One region of the Lelliottia sp. RD5 genome, then DNA from elsewhere that is predicted to be linked to it. Evidence: predicted binding sites of a transcription regulator. Region 1 holds the regulator's gene; each other region holds the start of a gene.
What was found. Region 1 encodes CRP, which controls carbon source genes, mostly activating them, when cyclic AMP is high. Its sites were predicted from a motif close to ATGTGANNNNNNTCACAT; they were not measured.
Positions count from the first base shown of each region.

Region 1 (5,882 bases):
AACACATCAGCTACTTCGGGCCAGACGCCAACGACTTCAGTTTGCTGGAGCAAACCTTTGCCGAGTACGGCCATACCGGCACAGGGCAATCGCGTAAATATCTGCATACCTATGACGAAGCGGTGCCGTGGAACCAGGTGCCCGGCACGTTTACGCCGTGGCAGCCGCTCCCGGAACCGACCGATGTGCTGTTTTATGAAGGATTGCACGGCGGTGTGGTAACGCCACAGCATGACGTAGCGCAGCACGTCGATTTGCTGGTCGGCGTGGTGCCTATCGTCAACCTGGAGTGGATCCAGAAACTCACTCGCGACACCAGCGAGCGCGGCCATTCGCGTGAAGCGGTCATGGACTCGGTGGTGCGCTCAATGGAAGATTACATTAACTTCCTGACGCCGCAGTTTTCCCGCACGCACATTAACTTCCAGCGCGTCCCGACGGTGGATACGTCGAATCCCTTCGCGGCAAAAACGATTCCGTCGCTGGACGAAAGCTTTGTGGTGATCCACTTCCGTAATCTGGACGATATTGATTATCCGTGGCTGCTGGCGATGCTGCAGGGCTCGTTTATTTCGCACATTAATACGCTGGTGGTGCCGGGCGGGAAGATGGGACTGGCGATGGAGCTGATCATGATGCCGCTGGTACAACGGCTGATGGAAGGCAAAAAGATCGAATGATCCTTTTCCCTCTCCTTGTGGGAGAGGGTCTGAATCTCGTCAACGCTTACGCGTCGATCACCTCGTAGGAGTGAGTGATTTTCACCGCTTTCTCCAGCATCAACGCCACCGAGCAGTACTTCTCCGCAGAAAGATCCACCGCACGGGAAACCGCGGCATCTTTCAACGCTTTGCCAGTCACAATGAAGTGCAGATTGATATGCGTAAACAGACGCGGTGCTTCTTCGCGACGCTCAGATGTCAGCTTCACTTCACAATCGGTGACGTCATGACGCCCTTTTTGCAGAATCGAGACGACGTCAATGGCGCTGCATCCGCCCGCCGCCATCAGCACCACTTCCATCGGGCTTGGCGCTTTATCGCCGGAGTTACCATCCATCAAAATCTGGTGTCCTGAAGCGGATTCGCCGAGGAACGTTAAACCTTCAACCCATTTCACACGCGCTTGCATTTTATTCACTCCGACGTTGCATTTTTCCGGACAGATTACCCGCGCGTTACAATTCTCGCAACGGAAGACGACCTGCGTCATGCTGAAGCGAGACACCAGGAGACACGCGGCAAAAGCTATGCTAAAACACTCTGGATGCTACAGTAATACATTGACGTTACACATGTATGCAGAGGACATCAAACATTACAGGCTGCAAACACTTATGACAGCCTAGTTCCCAGGTACGGGGAAGAATTCGATTGCAACCCCAGAGTCAGGATGCGATTTATGACTCTGGTGACAGCTTATAACAGAGGATAACAGCGCATGGTGCTTGGCAAACCGCAAACAGACCCGACTCTCGAATGGTTCTTGTCTCATTGCCATATTCATAAGTACCCATCGAAGAGCACGCTGATTCACCAGGGTGAAAAAGCGGAAACGTTGTATTACATCGTCAAAGGCTCGGTGGCAGTGCTTATTAAAGATGAAGAAGGAAAAGAGATGATCCTTTCTTATCTGAACCAGGGCGATTTCATCGGCGAACTGGGCCTGTTTGAAGAAGGCCAGGAACGTAGCGCCTGGGTACGTGCAAAATCAGCCTGTGAAGTGGCTGAAATCTCCTACAAAAAATTCCGTCAGTTGATTCAGGTTAACCCGGATATTCTGTTGCGCCTGTCTTCGCAGATGGCTCGCCGTCTGCAAATCACCTCCGAGAAAGTGGGTAACCTCGCCTTCCTGGATGTAACGGGTCGCATCGCGCAAACGCTGTTGAACCTGGCGAAACAGCCTGACGCTATGACCCACCCTGACGGCATGCAAATTAAAATTACCCGTCAGGAAATTGGTCAGATCGTGGGTTGCTCCCGTGAAACCGTTGGCCGTATCCTGAAAATGCTGGAAGATCAGAACCTGATCTCCGCCCACGGTAAAACCATCGTGGTTTACGGAACGCGTTAATTCCGGTCGAACGGCGTGCCATCGCAAGGTGTCACGCCGTTTTTGTCTCTGGCATCTATGTGGCGCAGGCTGATCTATCACCCGGAAGTTAACTACGCACTTCGGCAAACGCTGGTGTTATGTCTCCCCGTGGCCGTCGGTTTGATTCTGGGTCATCTGCAACACGGTCTGCTTTTTTCCCTCGTTCCTGCCTGCTGTAATATTGCCGGTCTCGATACCCCGCATAAACGCTTTTTCAAGCGCCTGATTATTGGCGGCTCGCTGTTTGCCGGATGCAGTCTCGCGGTACAGCTATTACTGGCGCGCGATATCCCCCTGCCGTTGATTTTGACCGTACTGGCACTCACGCTCGGCGTGACGGCGGAAATCAGTTCTCTGCATGCCCGCTTGCTTCCCGCCTCACTGATTGCATCGATCTTTACGCTCAGCCTCGCCGGGAATATGCCCGTCTGGGAACCGCTGCTGATCTACGCGTTTGGCACGCTGTGGTACGGATTATTCAACTGGTTCTGGTTCTGGATGTGGCGCGAGCAGCCGTTGCGCGAATCCTTAAGCCTGCTCTACGTTCAGCTCGCTGATTACTGCGAAGCAAAATACACCCTGCTGACGCAGCATACCGATCCGGAAAAGGCGCTGCCGCCGTTACTGACGCGTCAGCAAAAAGTGGTCGATTTAATCAGCCAGTGTTATCAGCAGCTACACATGCTGGCGGCCAATAAAAACCATGAATACAAACGGCTGCTGCGCACGTTTCAGGTAGGGCTGGATTTACAGGAACATATTTCCGTCAGCCTGCATCATCCACAGGAAGTGCAAAAGCTGGTGGAGCGCAGTCACGCCGAAGCGGTGATCCGCTGGAATGCCCAGACGGTCGCGGCGCGACTGCGCGTGCTGGCTGACGATATTCTCTATCACCGCTACCCCACGCGCTTTACCATGGATAAACAGTTGGGCGCGCTGGAGAAAATTGCCCGTCAGCATCCCGATAATCCGGTCGGACAGTTCTGCGCCTGGCACTTCAGCCGTATCGCACGCGTGCTGCGCACCCAGCGTCCGCTCTATTCCCGTGATCTGATGGCGGATAAGCAGAAACGTTTGCCGCTGCTGCCGGCGCTCAAAAGCTATCTGTCATTTAAATCCCCTGCTTTGCGTAATGCGGCGCGCATTAGCGTGATGCTCAGTATCGCCAGCCTGATGGGCGTGGCGCTGCATTTACCCAAGCCCTACTGGATTTTAATGACCGTGCTGTTCGTGACGCAGAACGGCTATGGCGCGACGCGGGTGCGGATCCTGCACCGGGCGGGCGGAACCCTTGCCGGTCTGGTGATTGCGGGCGTCACGCTGCACTTCCACGTCCCGGACGGTTACACCCTGGCGGGCATGCTGCTTATCACGCTGGTCAGCTATCTGTTTATCCGTAAAAACTACGGCTGGGCGATGGTCGGCTTTACGGTCACCGCGGTGTATACCCTGCAACTGCTTACCCTGAATGGCGAACAGTTTATTGTCGCCCGACTGGTGGATACGCTGATTGGCTGTCTGATTGCGTTTGGCGGTATGGTCTGGCTGTGGCCACAGTGGCAAAGCGGCCTGTTGCGCCAGAATGCGCATGATGCGCTCGAGGCCGACCAGCAGGCTATTCGCCTGATTCTCAGTGCCGATCCGCAGCCGTCGCCGCTGGCGTACCAACGTATGAAGGTCAATCAGGCTCATAACGCGCTGTTTAACTCGCTGAATCAGGCCATGCAAGAGCCGGGCTTTAATTCGCACTATCTGGCCGATATGAAACTGTGGGTCACCCACAGCCAATTCATTGTCGAGCATATCAACGCGATGACTACGCTGGCGCGCGAGCATACGATGCTGACGCCGGATTTGGCGCAGCGTTATTTGCAGTCGTGTGAAATTGCGTTGCAGCGGTGTCAGCAGCGCCTGGAATATGACGCGCCGGGTGAATCAGGGGATATGAATATTCTTGAAGGACCAGAAACGCTCACCTACGGTCCGATGAGCACGCTGGAACAGCACTTGCAGCGCATACTCGGGCATCTGAACACCATGCATACCATTTCATCGGTCGCCTGGCGACAACGCCCGCATCATGGAATTTGGTTAACGCGCCTGCTGCGGCGCGAATCCCATTAACCCTTAACGATTTTCCCTACCGCCGCGGCAAAGCGCGCCATACCGTCGTCGATATCCTGTGCTTCAACCACCAGCGACGGTGCAAAGCGCATCACGTCCGGTCCAGCATTCAGCACCATCACCCCTTCGTGCGCGGCAGCATGGAGGAAATCACGCGCGCGGCCCTGGTATTGTGGCTTCAGTTCTGCGCCAACCAGCAGCCCCATTCCACGAATATCGCTGAACACATCGTACTGGGCATCAATCTGCTGAAGATGTTTCACAAACTGTTCGCGTTTCATACTCACACCGTTCAGCACGTCTGGCGTGTTGATAATATCAAACGCCGCACCCGCGATAGCACAAGCCAGCGGATTCCCGCCGTAGGTCGACCCGTGAGATCCCACGTGGAATGCCGACGCGATCTCCTGGGTTGTCAGCACAGCACTGACCGGGAAGCCGCCCCCGAGCGCTTTGGCGCTTGTCAGAATGTCCGGCGTCACGCCGTAATGCATGTAGGCAAACAGGGAGCCGGTACGCCCCATACCGCTCTGCACTTCATCAAACACCAGCAGCGCCTGATGTTCGTCGCACAGTTCACGCAGGCCTTTCAGGAACTCTGGCGTCGCCGCCATTACACCGCCTTCACCCTGAATCGGCTCAACCACAATCGCGCAGGTGTGATCGTCCATCACCGCTTTTACGGCGTGAAGATCGTTAAACGGCACATGAACGATATCGGCAGGTTTTGGGCCAAAACCATCGGAATACTTCGGCTGTCCGCCGACGGAAACCGTAAACAGCGACCGCCCGTGGAAGGCGTTATGGAAGGCAATAATTTTGGATTTGTACGGGCTGTGACGCGTTGAGGCGTAATAACGCGCCAGCTTGAACGCGGTTTCGTTAGCTTCGGTGCCTGAGTTCATGAAAAGAACGCGCTCGGCAAACGTGGCGTCGATGATTTTGCGCCCCAGACGCAGCGCGGGTTCATTGGTGAATACGTTGCTGGTATGCCACAGGGTTTCGCCCTGCGTTTTTAACGCCTCGACCAGAGCAGGATGGCAATGCCCCAGCGCCGTCACTGCAATACCACCCGCGAAATCAACGTACTCTTTGCCCTGCTGATCCCACACGCGACTGCCTTTCCCTTTTACCGGGATAAACTCAGCCGGTGCATAAATCGGCAGGATCACTTCATCGAAAGTTGCGCGCGTAATTGCAGATTGTTCAGTTGCCATGTCATGCCCATCCATTTTATGTCACATTAACCGTGAAAATATAATCACAAAATATGCATAAAAAATCACAACAAAGCAATAACCAATCAACGATGGAGGAAATTAGCCAGCAGTTGATGCCCCTGTTCGCTCAGGATGCTTTCCGGATGGAACTGCACGCCTTCGAGATCCCATTCGCGATGACGAATGCCCATGATCTCCTGAGTGTCGCTCCAGGCTGTCACCTCAAAGCAATCGGGCAGCGTGGGTGGGTCAATCACCAGCGAATGATAGCGCGTCACCGTGAGCGGATTGTTCAGACCGAGAAACACGCCGGTTCCGGTATGCGTCACCGGAGACGTTTTGCCGTGCATCACTTTTGCGGCACGAACGATGGTCGCGCCAAAGACCTGGCCGATCGCCTGATGCCCCAGGCAGACGCCCAGAATTGGCAGTTTGCCAGCAAAA
Region 1 is NZ_JBVYHQ010000012.1:21,829-27,710, forward strand. It holds gene AC0LWE_RS21615 (phosphoribulokinase) at 1-680, shown strand, start outside; gene AC0LWE_RS21620 (OsmC family protein) at 727-1,131, opposite strand; gene crp (cAMP-activated global transcriptional regulator CRP) at 1,441-2,073, shown strand; gene AC0LWE_RS21630 (YccS/YhfK family putative transporter) at 2,131-4,218, shown strand; gene argD (bifunctional acetylornithine/succinyldiaminopimelate transaminase) at 4,215-5,435, opposite strand; gene pabA (aminodeoxychorismate synthase component 2) at 5,522-5,882, opposite strand, start outside.

Region 2 (5,882 bases), on a different contig from region 1:
TTCACCGTATGACAATGGGTTGACCACCACCACATAATTTCCGCGCTGCATATATGTCATTTTATAACCGGCGAAGAAAGGCGTATCGCGGAAATAATAGATTGAGACGTCGGGTTTACGTGTGTAATTTGCGCCAGGGATAATGTAGGGTTGATCTGGCGTGGAGACCGTAGAACATAAAAAACGCTGGCCATCCGCATATATTAAATCGGCAACGTAGAGCCGTCCACGAACGACATTTAACATATATTGCCGATGCGCAGGCGAACACACTTCACCCTGGTATTTTTTGGCAGCGTTGCGGGCTAAATCAACCTGTTCAATAACGAGTTCAGTTTTATCTAAAGCGAGTTGGGCAAAGGTTCGTAGCTGACTGCTTGTTTCGGTAACGGCTCTTAGCTGGGCAAACCATAGCGCAAGCATCACAGGTAGCAAAACTACCATGATGACCCCTACTACCCTCAGCACCTTGCGCCGTGCGCTACGATTCATTTCCGCCCTATATCCCTGCAATATGTGTGCCTGTAGTAATGAAGGCCGGATGCTTTGATAAACAGGTGATTACGTTGCATGAATCATGCGAAGTTAGCAACTGACTTTTAGTATTAAAATTCTCAAACTTAGTTATGACGATAATATGTGTCCGTAACTCAAACTAAAAGAATGCGTTTCGTTTTTATTAAGGAAAGTTATTATCCAGCATTACCGGTGAGTTTTAAGATAACACGACAGGGGATCATTGATTAAGCCAAACTCGCAACAGCATGAAAAAAATACAACTTAATCATGAAATTTCAGATTATTTGCAGATAAACATTCCGAATGATGATTTATAAATAATCAACGGAGATCACCGTTTTTCCTCTGCCGCTACGTTTTGCAGCATATAGCGCTTTATCGGCACGCGTAAGAAGTGAAGAGGTGTCATGTTGACCATGGCAGACCTCTACCACGCCAGCACTAAAGGAAAGAACCAACGCTTTGTCTTCGACCAGCAGGGGTCTGTCAAAGAGCGAGGTACGCAGCGTTGTCGAGAGCGCCATCGCGGCCTGGCTATCGGCTTGCGTGAGCAGGAGCAAAAACTCCTCGCCACCAACCCGACCCAGTGCAGACAGTCTCGGGCTCAATTCTCGCAGCCGATCGCAAAAATAGACCAGGGCCGCGTCCCCAACCTGATGACCCCACTCATCGTTGATCTGCTTGAAGTAGTCCAGATCGAACATCAACACGCAGAAAGGACCTTCCGTTTCTGACAGCTGATTGCATTCCGTCGCCGCCTGAAGCTTCTGCAAAATAGCGGAGCGATTAAAACATCCGGTGAGGTCGTCAGTGGTGGCCCTCACCGCAAGCTGGCGCTCCGCATTTTTGCGTTCGGTGATATCCAGGCCAATGTTCAAAATAGAGCTGTCGGGCAGGAGAATATTCGACCACAAAATCGTGAGCTGCGATCCGTCTTTTCGCAGCGGGTGCCACTCGTACATATCTTTCAGGGATGAAAGATGGATTGAATCGCGTACCCGTCGTCGTTCTGCGGGGTCGGGATAAAAAAGCGCCAATGGTTCGGGGTGAGCATTGATTTCCTCCATGCTCCAGCCAAATACTTTTTCGCATTCACCGTTCCACAACACGCAGCGGTTATGTCGATCAAAAGAGGTCATTAACACTGGGGCACGTTCAAACAGGGTTTTATATTGTGTCACCACACGCTGCATTTCTATTGCCATGCGCTCTCGAGAAATCATTTCGACAAAATAATCTTTGAGCTTTTCAGCGAGCACAACCACGATATTTTTCAGGATGGGTAATGTATCAATACGCTTGGAAAACGCGAGAAAGAAATACCCGCTGCAACCGCCATCACGGGAGGAGAATTTGTATAACACACCGCTTTGTAATTGCGCATGCCCTGGATGCTGAGGTGAAAACATCACCTTGCCAACGCTTTCTTTCCAGTAAATAGACCGCCATGAATGATGATGCTGTTGCAGCAACGTGCTGGCCAGAAAATTCGTCACTTCACCCGTGTGACAAACAACCTCTCCCGCGCACACCACCCGCGGCTTATCGCTTTCATCACCGATACTGACCCAGGCAAGCGTTGAGCCAAGCGTACGATTGATCGTTTCCAGCATTTCAGTCAGCGAACGCTGAGGCGTAAGCAGCGGCATCAGTTTTGCTAAAGCATGCAAAGCCAGCATGCTGTCGTTAATCATTTCACGACAGGTGTCTTTCATCGTTTTTATTCGCAGGTGATTGAATAATAAAAGTCGGGCATAACGAATATCTCAACATTCGCACAAAACATGACTTAATGATTATTAAAAGACAGCGCATACTTATGTAAATACAAAAATTGCATGTGTAAAAATTAAATGACAAAACAATAAATAATCTATTAATTCAAATGGTTGAGTTATTAGCTGTGCGTATAATTAATTGTCCGTTCAAGCATAAGTCATAGTATTAATACTGTAAATATTCTCTATTCTCACCTCAGTCGCACCTCTTTTCGCTATCCTGATGAATTCCTTATAAACACCCTGTTAAACTGTTTCTTAGCCTGCGAAGATATATTTTCACTACGACAAATCCTTATGCAGAAGCGGATGGTAACGCACATTTTACCGGCAACAACACTGGCGAATAAAAGAACAAATGTGATATAGTTCACACATATTTTGCAACGTGAAACGACGTTTCATTGTTACTGTTTTGTTATCTCGAGGATAGGTTTTATGGCAACCATTACTACCAGCATGGTTCTTTTGCGCTGGCCGTTATTGAGTGCAGTGATGATGTTTTTAGCCAGCACGCTAAATATTCAATTCCGTAAATCAGATTACGCTGGGCTCGCCGTGATCAGCACCTTATTGGGGTTGGGCGCAGCATGTTGGTTTGCGACGGGCTTACTGGGCATTACGATGGCGGACGTAGCAACTATCTGGAGCAATGTGAAAGTCGTCATGATGGAAGCCATGAGCCATACCCCGCCAGACTGGCCGGTGGTCATCACTTGATCAATCGCGAAATATTCGTATTGAACACCGACTTTCTCAAACAAAAAGCCCTGCAAATGCAGGGCTTCGGGCAGTACAAAGCATTTCGTCTATAACAATCAGAACGGGATGTCGTCGTCGAAATCCATTGGGGGTTCGTTAGACGGTGCTGGTGCAGACTGCTGCTGCGGGCGAGACTGCGCGCCGCCGCTGAACTGGTTGCCGCCGCCCTGTGGCTGTTGAGGTTGACCCCAGCTGCCCTGCTGCTGCTGACCGCCGCCTGCCGGAGCACCACCACCCTGACGGCCACCCAGCATTTGCATGGTGCCGCCAACGTTAACCACAACTTCCGTCGTGAACTTCTCTGCACCGGACTGATCGGTCCATTTACGGGTACGAAGCTGGCCTTCGATATACACCTGAGAACCTTTACGCAGATATTCACCAGCCACTTCGGCCAGTTTGCCAAACAGCACAACGCGGTGCCATTCAGTCTGCTCTTTCATCTCACCGGTCGCTTTATCACGCCAGGATTCGGAAGTAGCCAGCGTAATGTTGGCAACTGCACCACCACTCGGCATGTAGCGTACTTCCGGGTCCTGGCCCAGATTACCGACGAGAATCACCTTGTTTACGCCTCTGCTGGCCATGATCGTGTCTCCTGAATTCGTTTCTTAATAGTGTAACGCGCGAGTGTATCATTTCCATGTAGCATTTTGATAGTTGCGTAGCATGTTCCAGAGTTCTCTTGCGAACTCGACATTGTTGCACAACGAATCAGAAAATGCATTCCAATACTGTATATTCAAACAGGTCGGATTGTGTCATAATTAGCCGTTTCTGCCGTTTGTCCTTCAAACAAACCAGGCATCCGAGTCTCTACCGGGAAAGGTGAATGGATAAGATCGAAGTACGGGGCGCCCGCACCCATAATCTCAAGAATATCAACCTGATAATCCCTCGCGACAAGCTTATTGTCGTGACCGGGCTTTCGGGGTCTGGCAAATCATCACTGGCTTTCGACACCCTATACGCCGAAGGACAGCGCCGTTACGTTGAATCGCTTTCTGCCTATGCGCGTCAGTTTTTGTCGCTGATGGAAAAGCCGGACGTTGACCACATTGAAGGGTTATCGCCTGCGATTTCGATTGAGCAAAAATCAACATCGCACAACCCGCGCTCAACGGTCGGCACTATTACTGAAATTCACGACTACCTGCGCCTGCTGTTTGCCCGCGTAGGTGAACCGCGCTGCCCGGACCATGACGTGCCGCTGGCGGCGCAAACCGTCAGCCAAATGGTGGATAACGTGCTGGCACAGCCAGAGGGCAAACGCCTGATGCTGCTGGCTCCTATCATTAAAGACCGAAAAGGTGAGCACGCGAAAACGCTGGAGAACCTGGCAAGCCAGGGTTACATCCGCGCCCGTATCGACGGTGAAGTGTGCGATTTGTCGGATCCACCAAAACTTGAACTGCAAAAGAAACACACCATTGAAGTGGTCGTTGACCGCTTTAAGGTGCGCGAAGACCTCACGCAGCGCTTAGCCGAATCGTTTGAAACCGCGCTGGATCTCTCCGGTGGATCGGCAGTTGTGGCTGACATGGACGATCCAAAAGCAGAAGAGCTGCTCTTCTCGGCGAATTTTGCCTGTCCGATTTGCGGCTACAGCATGCGTGAACTCGAACCGCGTCTGTTTTCGTTCAACAACCCGGCGGGTGCGTGTCCAACCTGCGACGGTCTGGGCGTGCAGCAATATTTCGATCCGGATCGCGTGATCCAGAACCCAGAGCTTTCGCTGGCGGGTGGTGCAATTCGCGGCTGGGATCGCCGTAATTTCTACTATTTCCAGATGCTGAAATCCCTGGCGGAACACTACAAATTCGACGTTGATGCACCGTGGGGCAGCCTGGGTGCAGCTGTTCATAAAGTGGTGCTGTACGGTTCTGGAAAAGAGAATATTGAATTCAAATACATGAACGATCGCGGCGATACGTCCGTGCGTCGTCATCCGTTTGAAGGCGTGCTGCACAACATGGAACGCCGTTATAAAGAGACAGAATCGAGCGCCGTGCGCGAAGAACTGTCGAAATTTATCAGCAACCGTTCCTGTACGTCCTGCGAGGGGACGCGTCTGAAGCGCGAGGCTCGCCACGTCTTTGTCGAGAATACCGCGCTGCCGACCATCTCGGATATGAGCATCGGCCATGCGATGGATTTCTTCACAAACCTGAAGCTTGCGGGCCAACGCGCGCAAATTGCAGAGAAAATCCTGAAAGAGATCGGCGATCGTCTGAAGTTCCTGGTTAACGTCGGCCTGAACTATCTGTCACTTTCTCGCTCGGCGGAAACCCTCTCCGGCGGTGAAGCGCAGCGTATTCGTCTGGCAAGCCAGATTGGCGCGGGCCTGGTCGGCGTGATGTACGTGCTGGATGAACCGTCTATCGGCCTGCATCAGCGCGATAACGAGCGCCTGCTCGGCACGCTGATTCATCTGCGTAACCTTGGCAATACGGTGATTGTGGTTGAGCACGATGAAGATGCGATCCGCGCCGCTGACCACGTGATCGACATCGGTCCTGGTGCAGGTGTGCACGGTGGTCAGGTCGTGGCCGAAGGCACGCTGAAAGACATTATGGCGGTGCCGGAATCGTTGACCGGCCAGTTCATGAGCGGCAAGCGTAAAATTGAAGTTCCGAAGCAGCGCGTCGCGGCCAATCCGGAAAAAGTGTTGAAGCTGACCGGCGCGCGCGGCAACAACCTGAAAGATGTGACCCTGACGCTGCCAGTTGGGCTGTTCACCTGCGTAACGGGCGTTTCGGGTTCCGGTAAATCCACGCTGATTAACGACACGCTGTTCCCGATTGCGCAGACCCAGTTAAACGG
Region 2 is NZ_JBVYHQ010000005.1:50,905-56,786, reverse strand. It holds gene AC0LWE_RS15940 (EAL domain-containing protein) at 1-492, opposite strand, end outside; gene AC0LWE_RS15935 (sensor domain-containing diguanylate cyclase) at 831-2,234, opposite strand; gene AC0LWE_RS15930 (YjcB family protein) at 2,736-3,017, shown strand; gene ssb1 (single-stranded DNA-binding protein SSB1) at 3,116-3,646, opposite strand; gene uvrA (excinuclease ABC subunit UvrA) at 3,892-5,882, shown strand, end outside.
Region 2: AC0LWE_RS15930 (YjcB family protein) is a predicted target of CRP. The motif match lies at 2,656-2,673, and genes of this name have one in related genera.

Region 3 (5,882 bases), on a different contig from region 1:
TTGGTGCCCTGCCCGCCATCACCGCCGTGTTCCTCTATTCACTGTTACCCATTGTGCGTAACACCCACACCGCGCTGGATAGCCTGCCGCCGGGCCTGCGTGAAGCCGGGCGCGGGATTGGCATGACGTTCTGGCAGCGTCTGCGTTGGGTAGAAATTCCGATGGCCTTACCGGTGATTTTTGGCGGGATCCGTACCGCCGTGGTGATGAATATTGGTGTGATGGCCATTGCTGCCGTGATCGGCGCGGGTGGTCTGGGTCTGCTGTTGCTCAACGGTATTGGCGGCAGTGACATTCGCATGTTGATCGCGGGTGCATTGATGATTTGTCTTTTAGCTATTGTGCTCGACTGGCTGCTTCATCGCCTGCAGGTCGTGCTGACTCCGAAGGGGATTCGATAATGATAAAACTGGAAAATCTCACTAAACAATTTTCGCAGAAAAATGGCCAGACGTTTAAGGCCGTCGACAACGTCAATCTCAACGTGCCTGAAGGTGAAATGTGCGTTCTGCTTGGCCCGTCCGGCTGCGGGAAAACCACGACGTTGAAGATGATTAATCGCCTGATTGCGCCGAGCAGCGGCAACATCCTGATTAACGGCGAAAACACCAACGAAATGGACACGGTTACGCTACGCCGTAACATCGGCTACGTGATCCAGCAGATTGGTTTGTTCCCTAACATGACCATCGAAGAGAACATTACCGTCGTCCCGCGCATGCTCGGCTGGGATAAAGCGCGCAGTAAAGCGCGTGCCGAAGAGCTGATGGATATGGTGGCGATGGACCCGCATAAATTCCTTCACCGCTACCCACGCGAAATGTCCGGCGGTCAGCAGCAGCGTATTGGCGTGATCCGTGCCCTGGCGGCGGATCCTCCGGTTCTGCTGATGGATGAACCGTTCGGCGCGGTTGACCCGATCAACCGTGAAGTGATCCAGAACCAGTTCCTGGAGATGCAGCGCAAGCTGAAAAAGACGGTCATGCTCGTCAGCCACGATATTGACGAAGCGCTCAAGCTGGGTGACCGTATCGCCGTGTTCCGTCAGGGACGGATTGTGCAATGCGCCAGCCCGGACGAACTGCTGGCGAAACCGGCCAATGAATTTGTCGGCTCGTTTGTTGGTCAGGACCGTACGCTGAAGCGCCTGCTTCTGGTGTCGGCGGGTGACGTCACGGATCAGCAGCCGACCATTACGGTGCGCGAATCGACCTCATTACCGGAGGCTTTTGCGACTATGGATGACAATGATATCCGTGCGATTACCGTTGTGGATGGCATGGGTAAGCCGCTGGGCTTTGTTAAACGCCGCGAAGCGCGTCAGGCCACCGGTTTTTGTGCCGACGTGCTGCATCCCTTCAGAATGACGGGCAAAGCGGAAGACAACCTGCGCGTGGTGCTGTCGCGTCTGTATGAGAGCAACACCAGTTGGATGCCTATCGTTGACGAAGACGGCCGCTATAACGGCGAGATTTCGCAGGATTATATTGCAGAGTATTTAAGTTCTGGTCGCACGCGTCGGGCGCTGAATATTCATAGCGACAGTTAAATCCCACGTTCTATAGGCAATAAAAAACCGGGCGCTTAGCTGCCCGGTTTTTTGTTTTCTGAGGAGGCGTTACGCCACAACCCGGTCTACCGTTAGGGCATCATCAAACATCGTAAGATCGATGTAATGAGCCAGATCGCGCTGTTCGGCGCGTGGCAGATATGGCAGCTCGCCCACCAGCGGTCCCGGCAGTTTCTTGCTGAGCACCTCGATGATTTCTGCATAATGCGCAAGGCCTGGATTGATGCGATTAGCCACCCAGCCGACCAACGGCAGACCGTCGTTCGCGATGGCCTGAGCCGTCAGCAACGCGTGGTTAATGCACCCTTCCTGAATACCCACCACCATCAGCACCGGCAGTTGTTCCTGTACAACCCATTCGGATAAGGGACGCAGATCGTTCATCAGGCTACGCCAGCCGCCCGTCCCTTCTACCACCACATGATCGGCCATCGCACTCAGCTCAGCCAGACCGTTCGACAGTAAGGAATAATTAATAAGACCACTGTGCGCGACGCTACTTTCGTTTTCACTCAGCGCAATGGGATTGATCGCATGATAAGGCAGTTCAAAACTTGAGACGCTTTGCAGCACCAGCGCATCTTTATTGCGTAGGCCTTCTGGCGTCTCTTTACTGCCTTTCGCGACCGGTTTGTACCCCGCCACACTTTTACCGTCCGCCGCCAGGGCTTGCAGCAAAGCGCGGGAGACCACTGTTTTACCAACAGAGGTATCGGTACCCGTTACAAAGAAACGCTTAAGCATGACTTACTCCACCGTTATGCTTTGAAAATATAAACCAGGTAAATAATTCAGTGGAGTGAGTCTAAGGTATGCGCGCAGAGTCCAGATTGAGATAGCGCAAATTTTATGGCATCAGTGAAAAAACAGTTAACCCTGCAACAACCGGATTAATAGCGAGCCGTTATACATCGCATCTTTCACCAGCGCCGCGCCTGCCATGGTGCCTTGGTTAGAAAACTGGGTGCTTTCTACCACGATATTTTTGCTGTACGCCGGAAGGGATTGCTGACGAATACAGTCGGAAATCGCCGGGAACAGAATATCGGCGGCCTGGCTCAGGGGTGAGCCAATCAGGATTTTTTGCGGATTAAAAAGATTGACCATAATAGCCAAAATGCGCCCGACGTTGTTGCCCACGCCGGTAATAATATCTTTTGCCAGCAGATCGCCCTGCCGCGCCGCGCCGCACAGTGAATCCATGGTTAAGGGTTGACCATGCAAAGACGAGCTCATGGACTGGCTCAGACGCAATTGCGCCAGCTCCATCACGCTTTCGACGCTGGCGATAGTTTCCAGACAGCCATGATTACCGCAATAGCAGCGCTTGCCGTAGGGGTCGACCTGCGTATGGCCAATCTCCACCAGGCTGCTGCTGCCCGCATGCAGTAAACGCCCGTCGGTAATGACCCCCGCGCCCACGTTGTGATCGATAACCACCTGAATCACATCTCGCGCACCGCGGGACGCGCCAAACAGCGCCTCCGCCATCGTCCAGGCGCTGATATCGTGCTGAATATAGACCGGCACGCCGGTATGCGCTTTGAGCACTTCGCCCAGCGGCATGTCTTTCACATCGTCATAAAACGGCATTCGATGGACAATCCCATTTTCCGTATCAATGATTCCGGGCATGGTGATCGCAATCGCCGTTAAGCGCTCGAGCCTTTGCTGATGACGGATAAAGAATTGATCGATATGAATGACAATACGCTCGAGCAGCGTTTGCTCAGACTGGAGCGGCAGCTCAAGGCGGTCTTCCACCACCATTTTGCTGCTCAGGTCGCGCAGCGCGAGAAACACTTCGCCACGACTGATCCTGATCGACAGGTAATGCCAGGCTTCTGTCTCCACCACCAGGCCTACCGCCGGACGGCCACGGCTGCCGGGTTCCTGAATTTCAGTTTCCTGAACCAGGTGGGCTTCCAGCATTTCTCGTACAATTTTGGTAATACTGGCAGGTGCCAGTTGCGCCAGGCGAGAAAGATCGATACGCGAAACCGGACCAAGCTGATCAATCAGACGGTACACTGCGCCCGCATTGGTCTGCTTAATCTGATCAATATGTCCTGGCTGACTATCAGCAGCAACCACCTCTTACATCCTTATTTTCGCGCTTCGAAATAAACTTTGGGCTATGGTGAAGCACTTGACACGTGGTCGTCAAATATTTACTTAGCCTTGTGATTTACTGCACATTTTTTACGGGCATTATAGCAAAGATTGCTTACCGGGCCCCGTCAATCAGCTGTTTTTTGAAACGCTGTGCCGCATTGCTGAGCTCATGATGTTTTGGCCAAACCAGCCACATTTCCGATACGGCATCCTCTTCAGCTATCGCCACCCAGCGCATTTCATTTAGCTGCACGCGTTTAAACGAGGCGGGCAAAATGGACACCCCTAGCCCGGCTGCAACCAGGCCGATGATGGTCATGGCTTCACCCACTTCTTGCGTAATCACTGGCGATAACCCGTAACGACGCATCAACCCTAGAATATCATCGTACAAACCGGTCCCAACATGAGGATCGAAAAAGACAAACGGCTCCTGCGCCAGCTCGGTCAGCGTCACCGACGGCTGCGCCGCCAGCGGATGATCCCGCGGGATCATCGCCATTAACGGTTCCCGTAAAATTACCTCCCACGCCAGCGTGTCGGGCAACTGCGTATTGCGCATGAGCCCCAAATCCAGCGATCCCTCATTCAGCGGAACAATCTGTTCACGGGTGTTAATCTCGCGGGTCTGGATATGCACATCCGGATAATGGCGACGAAAGGTAGAAAGCGTATGCGAAACCGCGCTGATAAACGGCGCTGACGAGGTAAATCCGATACGCAGTTCGCCCGTTTCGCCCAGATGTAGCCGCTCCGCACGGGCAGACGCGTCATTCACCAGACTCAGCACCTGACGGCTATCCGCAAGAAACTGTTTGCCCGCTGCCGTCAGGCTGACGCTTCGGTTGGTGCGGGCCAGTAACCGCGCACCCACCTGCTGCTCAAGGATCTGAATCTGCTGACTCAGCGGGGGCTGGGAGATATTTAGCCGCGCCGCCGCACGGCCAAAATGCAGCTCCTCGGCCACGGCAATGAAATAGCGTAAATGGCGCAGCTCAATATTCATATGTTTAACGTATCATTTGAGATTATTAATATATTAGACAGAATATTGACAATTTCCTACCCTGATCCTGTGGTCATTCCCATCCCCGTCATCACGGGGACGTTTTCGCAAGGATCTTACGTGAGTCGTACAACAACCGTTGATATCGCCCCGGCAAGCGACATTGATGATTTACCTGCAACACCTCAGCCAACCCAATTTATTAAACGTGGTACAACCCCTTTCATGCGCGTCACGCTGGCGCTCTTCTCAGCAGGACTGGCGACATTTGCCCTGCTGTATTGCGTTCAACCTATTCTTCCCGTGTTGTCTCATGAATTTGGCGTGTCGCCTGCCAGTAGCAGTATTTCGCTCTCAATTTCAACTGGTATGCTGGCGGTCGGTTTACTGTTTACCGGCCCGCTTTCAGATGCTATCGGACGCAAACCGGTGATGGTCACGGCGTTACTGCTGGCCTCTGTGTGCACCCTGCTGTCGACAATGATGACCAGCTGGCACGGGATTCTGGTGATGCGCGCGCTGATTGGGCTGTCGTTAAGCGGCGTCGCGGCAGTTGGCATGACCTATTTGAGCGAAGAAATTCATCCCAGTTTTGTCGCCTTTTCGATGGGCTTGTATATTAGCGGGAATTCAATCGGTGGTATGAGCGGTCGCCTGCTCAGCGGTGTTTTCACCGATCTCTTTAACTGGCGCATCGCCCTGGCGGTGATTGGCTGCTTCGCCCTTGCCGCCGCACTGATGTTCTGGCGAATTTTGCCGGAATCGCGTCATTTTCGTCCCACGTCGCTGCGGCCCAAAACGCTATTGATCAATTTCCGCCTGCACTGGCGCGATAAGGGTTTGCCGCGCCTGTTCCTGACCGGCTTCCTGTTAATGGGATCTTTCGTCACGCTGTTTAACTATATTGGCTATCGCCTGATGCTCTCGCCGTGGCATTTGAGCCAGGCGTTTGTTGGCTTGCTGTCGGTGGCGTATCTCACTGGCACCTGGAGTTCGCCCAAAGCTGGCGCAATGACCGCGCGTTTCGGGCGCGGTCCGGTCATGCTGACGTCCATCGGCGTGATGCTGGCGGGATTGCTGATGACGTTGTTCTCATCTTTATGGCTAATTTTCGCCGGAATGCTGCTGTTCTCCGCCGGTTTTTTTGCAGCCCATTCGGTCGCCAGCAGCTGGATTGGCCCACGCGCCCGT
Region 3 is NZ_JBVYHQ010000001.1:651,579-657,460, forward strand. It holds gene osmW (osmoprotectant ABC transporter permease OsmW) at 1-401, shown strand, start outside; gene osmV (osmoprotectant ABC transporter ATP-binding protein OsmV) at 401-1,549, shown strand; gene bioD (dethiobiotin synthase) at 1,619-2,314, opposite strand; gene mlc (sugar metabolism global transcriptional regulator Mlc) at 2,441-3,664, opposite strand; gene AC0LWE_RS03280 (LysR family transcriptional regulator) at 3,798-4,691, opposite strand; gene AC0LWE_RS03285 (MFS transporter) at 4,812-5,882, shown strand, end outside.
Region 3: mlc (sugar metabolism global transcriptional regulator Mlc) is a predicted target of CRP. The motif match lies at 3,752-3,769, and genes of this name have one in related genera.

Region 4 (5,882 bases), on a different contig from region 1:
ACCAGCGCGCAGCGACCTGTTGGTTCCATCCGCATCAGCACGGTAAAACCGGCCATCAGGTGGCGATGGGGCTGGCGGGGCTGGTATTGATTGAGGATGACGAAAGCCGCTTGTTGCGCCTGCCAAAACAGTGGGGCATCGACGATGTGCCGGTCATCGTGCAGGACAAAAAATTCAGTGCTGACGGGCAAATCGATTATCAACTGGATGTGATGACGGCGGCGGTGGGCTGGTTTGGCGACACGCTTCTGACCAACGGCGCGATTTATCCGCAACACGCCGCCCCGAAAGGCTGGCTACGGCTGCGATTGCTTAACGGGTGTAACGCGCGTTCACTCAATTTTGCCACCAGCGATCGGCGTCCGATGTACGTGATAGCCAGCGATGGTGGGCTGTTGGCCGAGCCGGTGAAGGTCAGTGAACTGCCGATGCTGATGGGCGAGCGTTTTGAAGTGCTGGTGGATATCAGCGATGGCAAGCCGTTTGATCTCCTCACGCTGCCCGTAAGCCAGATGGGCATGGCCGTCGCACCGTTCGATAAACCGCATCCCGTTTTGCGCATTCAGCCACTGCTGATCACGGCTTCTGGCGAAATGCCAGACACGCTCGCCGCCATGCCTGCGCTGCCGTCCCTGGAGGGATTAACGCAGCGTAAACTCCAGCTCTCTATGGATCCGATGCTCGACATGATGGGCATGCAGGCGCTGATGAATAAATACGGCGACCAGGCGATGGCCGGGATGCAGCACGGACAAATGATGGGCCATATGAATATGGACCACGGCAAGATGGACCATGGGAAGATAGGCGGGATGAATCACGGCGATCATAAATTTGATTTCCACAACGCTAACCGCATTAACGGCAAGGCCTTTGATATGGATACGCCGATGTTTGCTGCCGCGAAAGGGCAGTATGAGCGCTGGGTGATATCGGGTGAAGGCGACATGATGCTGCATCCGTTCCACATTCACGGTACGCAGTTCCGCATTTTATCAGAGAACGGTAAAGCGCCAGCGGTCCATCGTACGGGCTGGAAAGATACGGTTCGCGTGGAAGGTGGCGTGAGTGAGGTACTGGTGAAATTCGAGCACGACGCGCCGAAGGAATTCGCCTATATGGCGCACTGCCATCTACTGGAGCATGAAGATACGGGAATGATGCTCGGGTTTACGGTGTAGACCCGCGTCGCCTGATGCCCTCACCCTGGCCCTCTCCCGCGGGAGAGGGAACAGACATTAAAAAAGGCAACCGAAGTTGCCTTTTTGCTTTTATTTCACATCGTCAGGCAGAGCGTACGCGACAATGTAGTCGCCCATCTTAGTACCAAACGAACCGTGACCGCCCGCAGAGATAACAACATACTGCTTGCCATCCACTTCATAGGTCATCGGCGTCGCTTGTCCACCCGCAGGCAGACGGCCTTGCCACAGTTTTTCACCGTTGCTCATGTTGTATGCACGCAGGTAGTTATCTGCGGTCGCCGCGATGAACAGGACGTTACCCGCGGTGGAAATCGGGCCACCCAGCATCGGCATACCCATATTGAACGGCACTGGAATCGGCATCGGGAACGGCATGCTGTCCTGTGGCGTACCAATACGTTTTTTCCACACAACCTGATTGGTTTTCAGATCCAGCGCGGAAATATAACCCCATGCAGGCTGTTTACACGGCAGGCCAAACGGTGACAGGAACGGGTTCAGCGTCACGCCAAACGGTACGCCGTACTGCGGCTGAATACCCGCTTCTGTACCGCTACCTTTCGCGTCTTTCGGCTGTTCCATCGGATTACCCGGACCGCGTGGGATCAGCTTAGAGACGAACGGCAACGCCATCGGGTTAGCGATCGCTACCTGACGGTTAGGATCAACTGAAATACCGCCCCATTCGAACATCCCCAGGTTCCCCGGGAACACTAGCGTGCCCTGCTCAGACGGCGGCGTGAAGATGCCTTCATAGCGCAGCTGATGGAACATCACGCGGCACACCAGCTGGTCGAACATGGTGGCGCCCCACATATCGGCACCAGTCAGGTCTTTCTTCGGACGGAAGCTCAGATCCGAGAAAGGCTGCGTTTTAGTGACGTAATCGCCTTTGGCTGCACCTTGCGGAACCGGTTTTTCCGGCGCCGGAACCACCAGTTTGCCGTTGGTACGGTCAAGCACAAAGATGTTGCCGGTTTTCGCCGGGGCATAAATCACCGGAACGGTTTTGCCGTTAACGGTGATATCTGCAAGCGTCGGCTGGGACGGCATATCCATATCCCACAGGTCGTGGTGTACGGTCTGATAGCTCCAGGCCAGTTTCCCGGTCGTTGCATTCAGCGCCACGATGGCGCTGGCGTAACGTTCCTGCTCTGGGGTACGGTTACCGCCCCAGATATCCGGGGTGGTCACACCCATCGGCAGATACACCAGGTCCAGCTTCGCGTCATACGCCGCAGGTGCCCAGGAGTTCGGCGAGTTGAAGGTGAACGTGTGTTCATCCGCCGGAATCGCGTTAGGATCTTTCGCGCCCGGATCGAAGGCCCACAGCAGTTTGCCCGTGTTAACGTCGAAACCACGGATCACACCGGACGTTTCGCGAGTCGAGAAGTTATCCGTGACCGAACCGGCGATCACAATCGTTTTATCGGTGATAATCGGCGGGGAGGTCGGTTCATACAGACCCGGCGTGGTATCCGGCATATTGGTCTGCAGATTCAGAATGCCTTTGTTGCCAAAGGTTTCGCACAGCTTGCCGGTTTCGGCGTTAATGGCGAACAGTCGGCCATCGTTGACCGGCAGCATGATGCGACGCGGGCAATCGGCCACCACTTCCGGGCTGGCATTATCCGCACGGGCTTCGTGATAGGACACGCCACGGCAGGTAATGTGCTGGAACGACGGATTAGAATTAAGCTGCGGGTCGAAGTGCCATTTCTCTTTACCGGTAGCGGCATCAAGCGCGAACAGACGCTGGTGCGCGGTACACAGGTAAAGCATGTTGCCCACTTTGATCGGCGTCACTTCGTTGGTCAGTTCGCCCGGATCGTTTGGCTGCTTCAGGTCGCCGGTGCGGAACACCCAGGCTTCCTTCAGGTTTTTAACGTTATCGGCGTTGATTTGCTTCAGCGGAGAATAACGTTGGCCTTCCTGGTTGCGGCCATAAGCCGGCCAGTCACCGTCTGCAACGTCAGAGATTGCCGCCGCGGGTGTGGAATCTGCGCTCAGCGTGCCTTTCACTTCCTGCGGATCGTTAAATCCAGCCCAGGTTAGCATGCCGCCCGTAATCAGCAGGGACACCACCAGCGCGGTAACCGCACCGCTGGAAGGAACCCTCAGGCGACGCCAGACGAACGGCAGGATCAGCCAAATCCCAAAGAAGACCAGGATGTCGCTGCGCGGTGTCAGCGCCCAGAAGTCGAAGCCAACTTCCCAGACTCCCCAAATCATTGTGACAAGAAGCAGTGCAGCATAGAGCCACAGTGCGGATCGTTTACCCTTTAAGAGCAGAACGGTTACGCCAACCATAACCAGGCCCGCAATCGGGTAATACCAGGAGCCGCCTAATGCGACCAGCCAGACGCCACCGATTAACAGATAGAGTGCGCAAAACGCTGCGAACGCTGCTGTTAATGTCACCAGTAGACGCGACTGTTGAACTTTTGTTTCAGCCATAGAAAAGTACTCTTCAGTTTTGTTAAAATTTTGATAGCAATTAATTATAGGTATTAACAAGTGTGATCGGAATCACAAATTGAGCTTTTAACAACTCATGCGCCAGGCCAATCCATTTGCTGGTATACTGCAGGGCTTGTGAATCAATGCCGGACGCCAGGGCATCCCCATTGATAGATTGGTTTTAAAATCATACGGTTAGTAAAATGAAACATACTGTTGAAGTGATGATCCCGGAAGCGGAGATCAAAGCGCGTATCGCTGAACTGGGTCGTCAAATCACCGAGCGTTATCAGGACAGCGGCAGCGAAATGGTGCTGGTGGGTCTGCTGCGCGGCTCCTTCATGTTCATGGCAGACCTGTGCCGCGAAGTGCAGGTGTCCCACGAAGTCGATTTTATGACCGCCTCCAGCTACGGCAGCGGCATGTCTACCACGCGTGATGTGAAAATCCTGAAAGACCTGGATGAAGATATTCGTGGCAAAGATGTGTTAATCGTTGAGGACATCATCGACTCCGGTAACACCCTGTCTAAAGTGCGCGAAATCCTGAGCCTGCGTGGGCCAAAATCGCTGGCGATTTGCACCCTGCTGGATAAACCCTCGCGTCGTGAAGTCGACGTTCCGGTGGAATTTATCGGCTTCTCGATTCCGGATGAGTTCGTGGTGGGTTACGGCATTGATTATGCGCAGCGCTATCGCCATCTGCCGTATGTCGGCAAAGTCGTGTTGCTGGACGAGTAAACGAAGAAAAGTAAAAGCCGGGTCACGCCCGGTTTTTGCACACTTATTTATGATTGACGTGTTTTTTTGTCAGGTTAGACACACCCTGACGATAGCGTTGTTCAAGCGTTTCGCGGTTAGTCGCGGTGACTTCCAGATTGCGCAGCAACCCGTCATGAATACCGTATGCCCAGCCATGAACTGACACCTTCTGCCCGCGCTTCCACGCTGAACGCATAATGGTCGAGTGTCCTAAGTTGTACACTTGTTCCATCACGTTAAGTTCACATAGCGTGTCCAGACGACGTTCCTGCGGCATTTCGCCCAGCAGTGAACTATGTTTGAACCAGATATCGCGAATGTGCAGTAGCCAGTTATCGATCAAACCCAGTTCCGGATTTTCGATTGCTGCCTGTACGCCACCGCAGCCGTAGTGGCCGCAAATAATAATATGTTCAACTTCCAGAACGTCCACGGCGTACTGAACAACGGACAGGCAGTTGAGATCGGTGTGAATCACCAGGTTTGCAACGTTACGGTGAACGAACAGTTCGCCGGGTTCAAGACCTGTCAGGCGTTCTGCCGGGACGCGGCTGTCGGAACATCCAATCCATAGAAAGCGCGGATTCTGCGCTTGCGCCAGTTTTTCGAAAAATCCCGGATCCTCTTCTATCAGCATTTTTGACCATAGTGCATTGTTGCTGATGAGTGTATCTATGTCATTCATAGAGGTTAACGACCTGTAACCGAGTAATAGCGTTGCGCTAATATAGGGTAACTCGACTTTTATTGAAACCACACAACGTGTGTCAGAACTATAGGTAAGCTTATTTCATGACAATTGCACTGGAGCTTGAGCAGCTTAAAAAAGTCTATCCGGGCGGCGTCCAGGCGCTACGCGGGATCGATCTGAAAGTGGAGGCCGGGGATTTTTATGCCCTGCTGGGGCCGAACGGCGCGGGGAAATCCACCACCATCGGTATTATCAGCTCGCTGGTAAACAAATCTTCCGGCAAAGTCGCGGTGTTTGGGTATGACCTGGAAAAAGACGTGGTCAACGCCAAACGCCAACTGGGGCTGGTGCCGCAGGAGTTTAACTTCAACCCCTTTGAAACCGTGCAGCAGATTGTGGTTAATCAGGCGGGGTACTACGGCGTTGAGCGCCATGACGCGGTCGCGCGTAGCGAAAAGTATCTAAAACAGCTCGATCTGTGGGAAAAACGCGACGAACGTGCGCGCATGTTATCCGGCGGGATGAAGCGTCGTTTGATGATCGCTCGTGCGCTGATGCACGAACCCAAGCTGCTGATCCTTGATGAGCCAACTGCGGGCGTGGATATCGAACTTCGCCGCTCAATGTGGGGATTTTTGAAGGATTTAAACGACAAAGGCACCACGATCATTCTGACAACGCACTACCTTGAAGAAGCCGAAATGCTCTGTCGTAACATCGGTATCATCCAGCACGGTGAACTGGTGGAAAATACCTCGATGAAGA
Region 4 is NZ_JBVYHQ010000006.1:195,498-201,379, forward strand. It holds gene cueO (multicopper oxidase CueO) at 1-1,181, shown strand, start outside; gene AC0LWE_RS18055 (glucose/quinate/shikimate family membrane-bound PQQ-dependent dehydrogenase) at 1,272-3,662, opposite strand; gene hpt (hypoxanthine phosphoribosyltransferase) at 3,869-4,405, shown strand; gene can (carbonate dehydratase) at 4,449-5,111, opposite strand; gene AC0LWE_RS18070 (ABC transporter ATP-binding protein) at 5,219-5,882, shown strand, end outside.
Region 4: hpt (hypoxanthine phosphoribosyltransferase) is a predicted target of CRP. The motif match lies at 3,723-3,740, and genes of this name have one in related genera.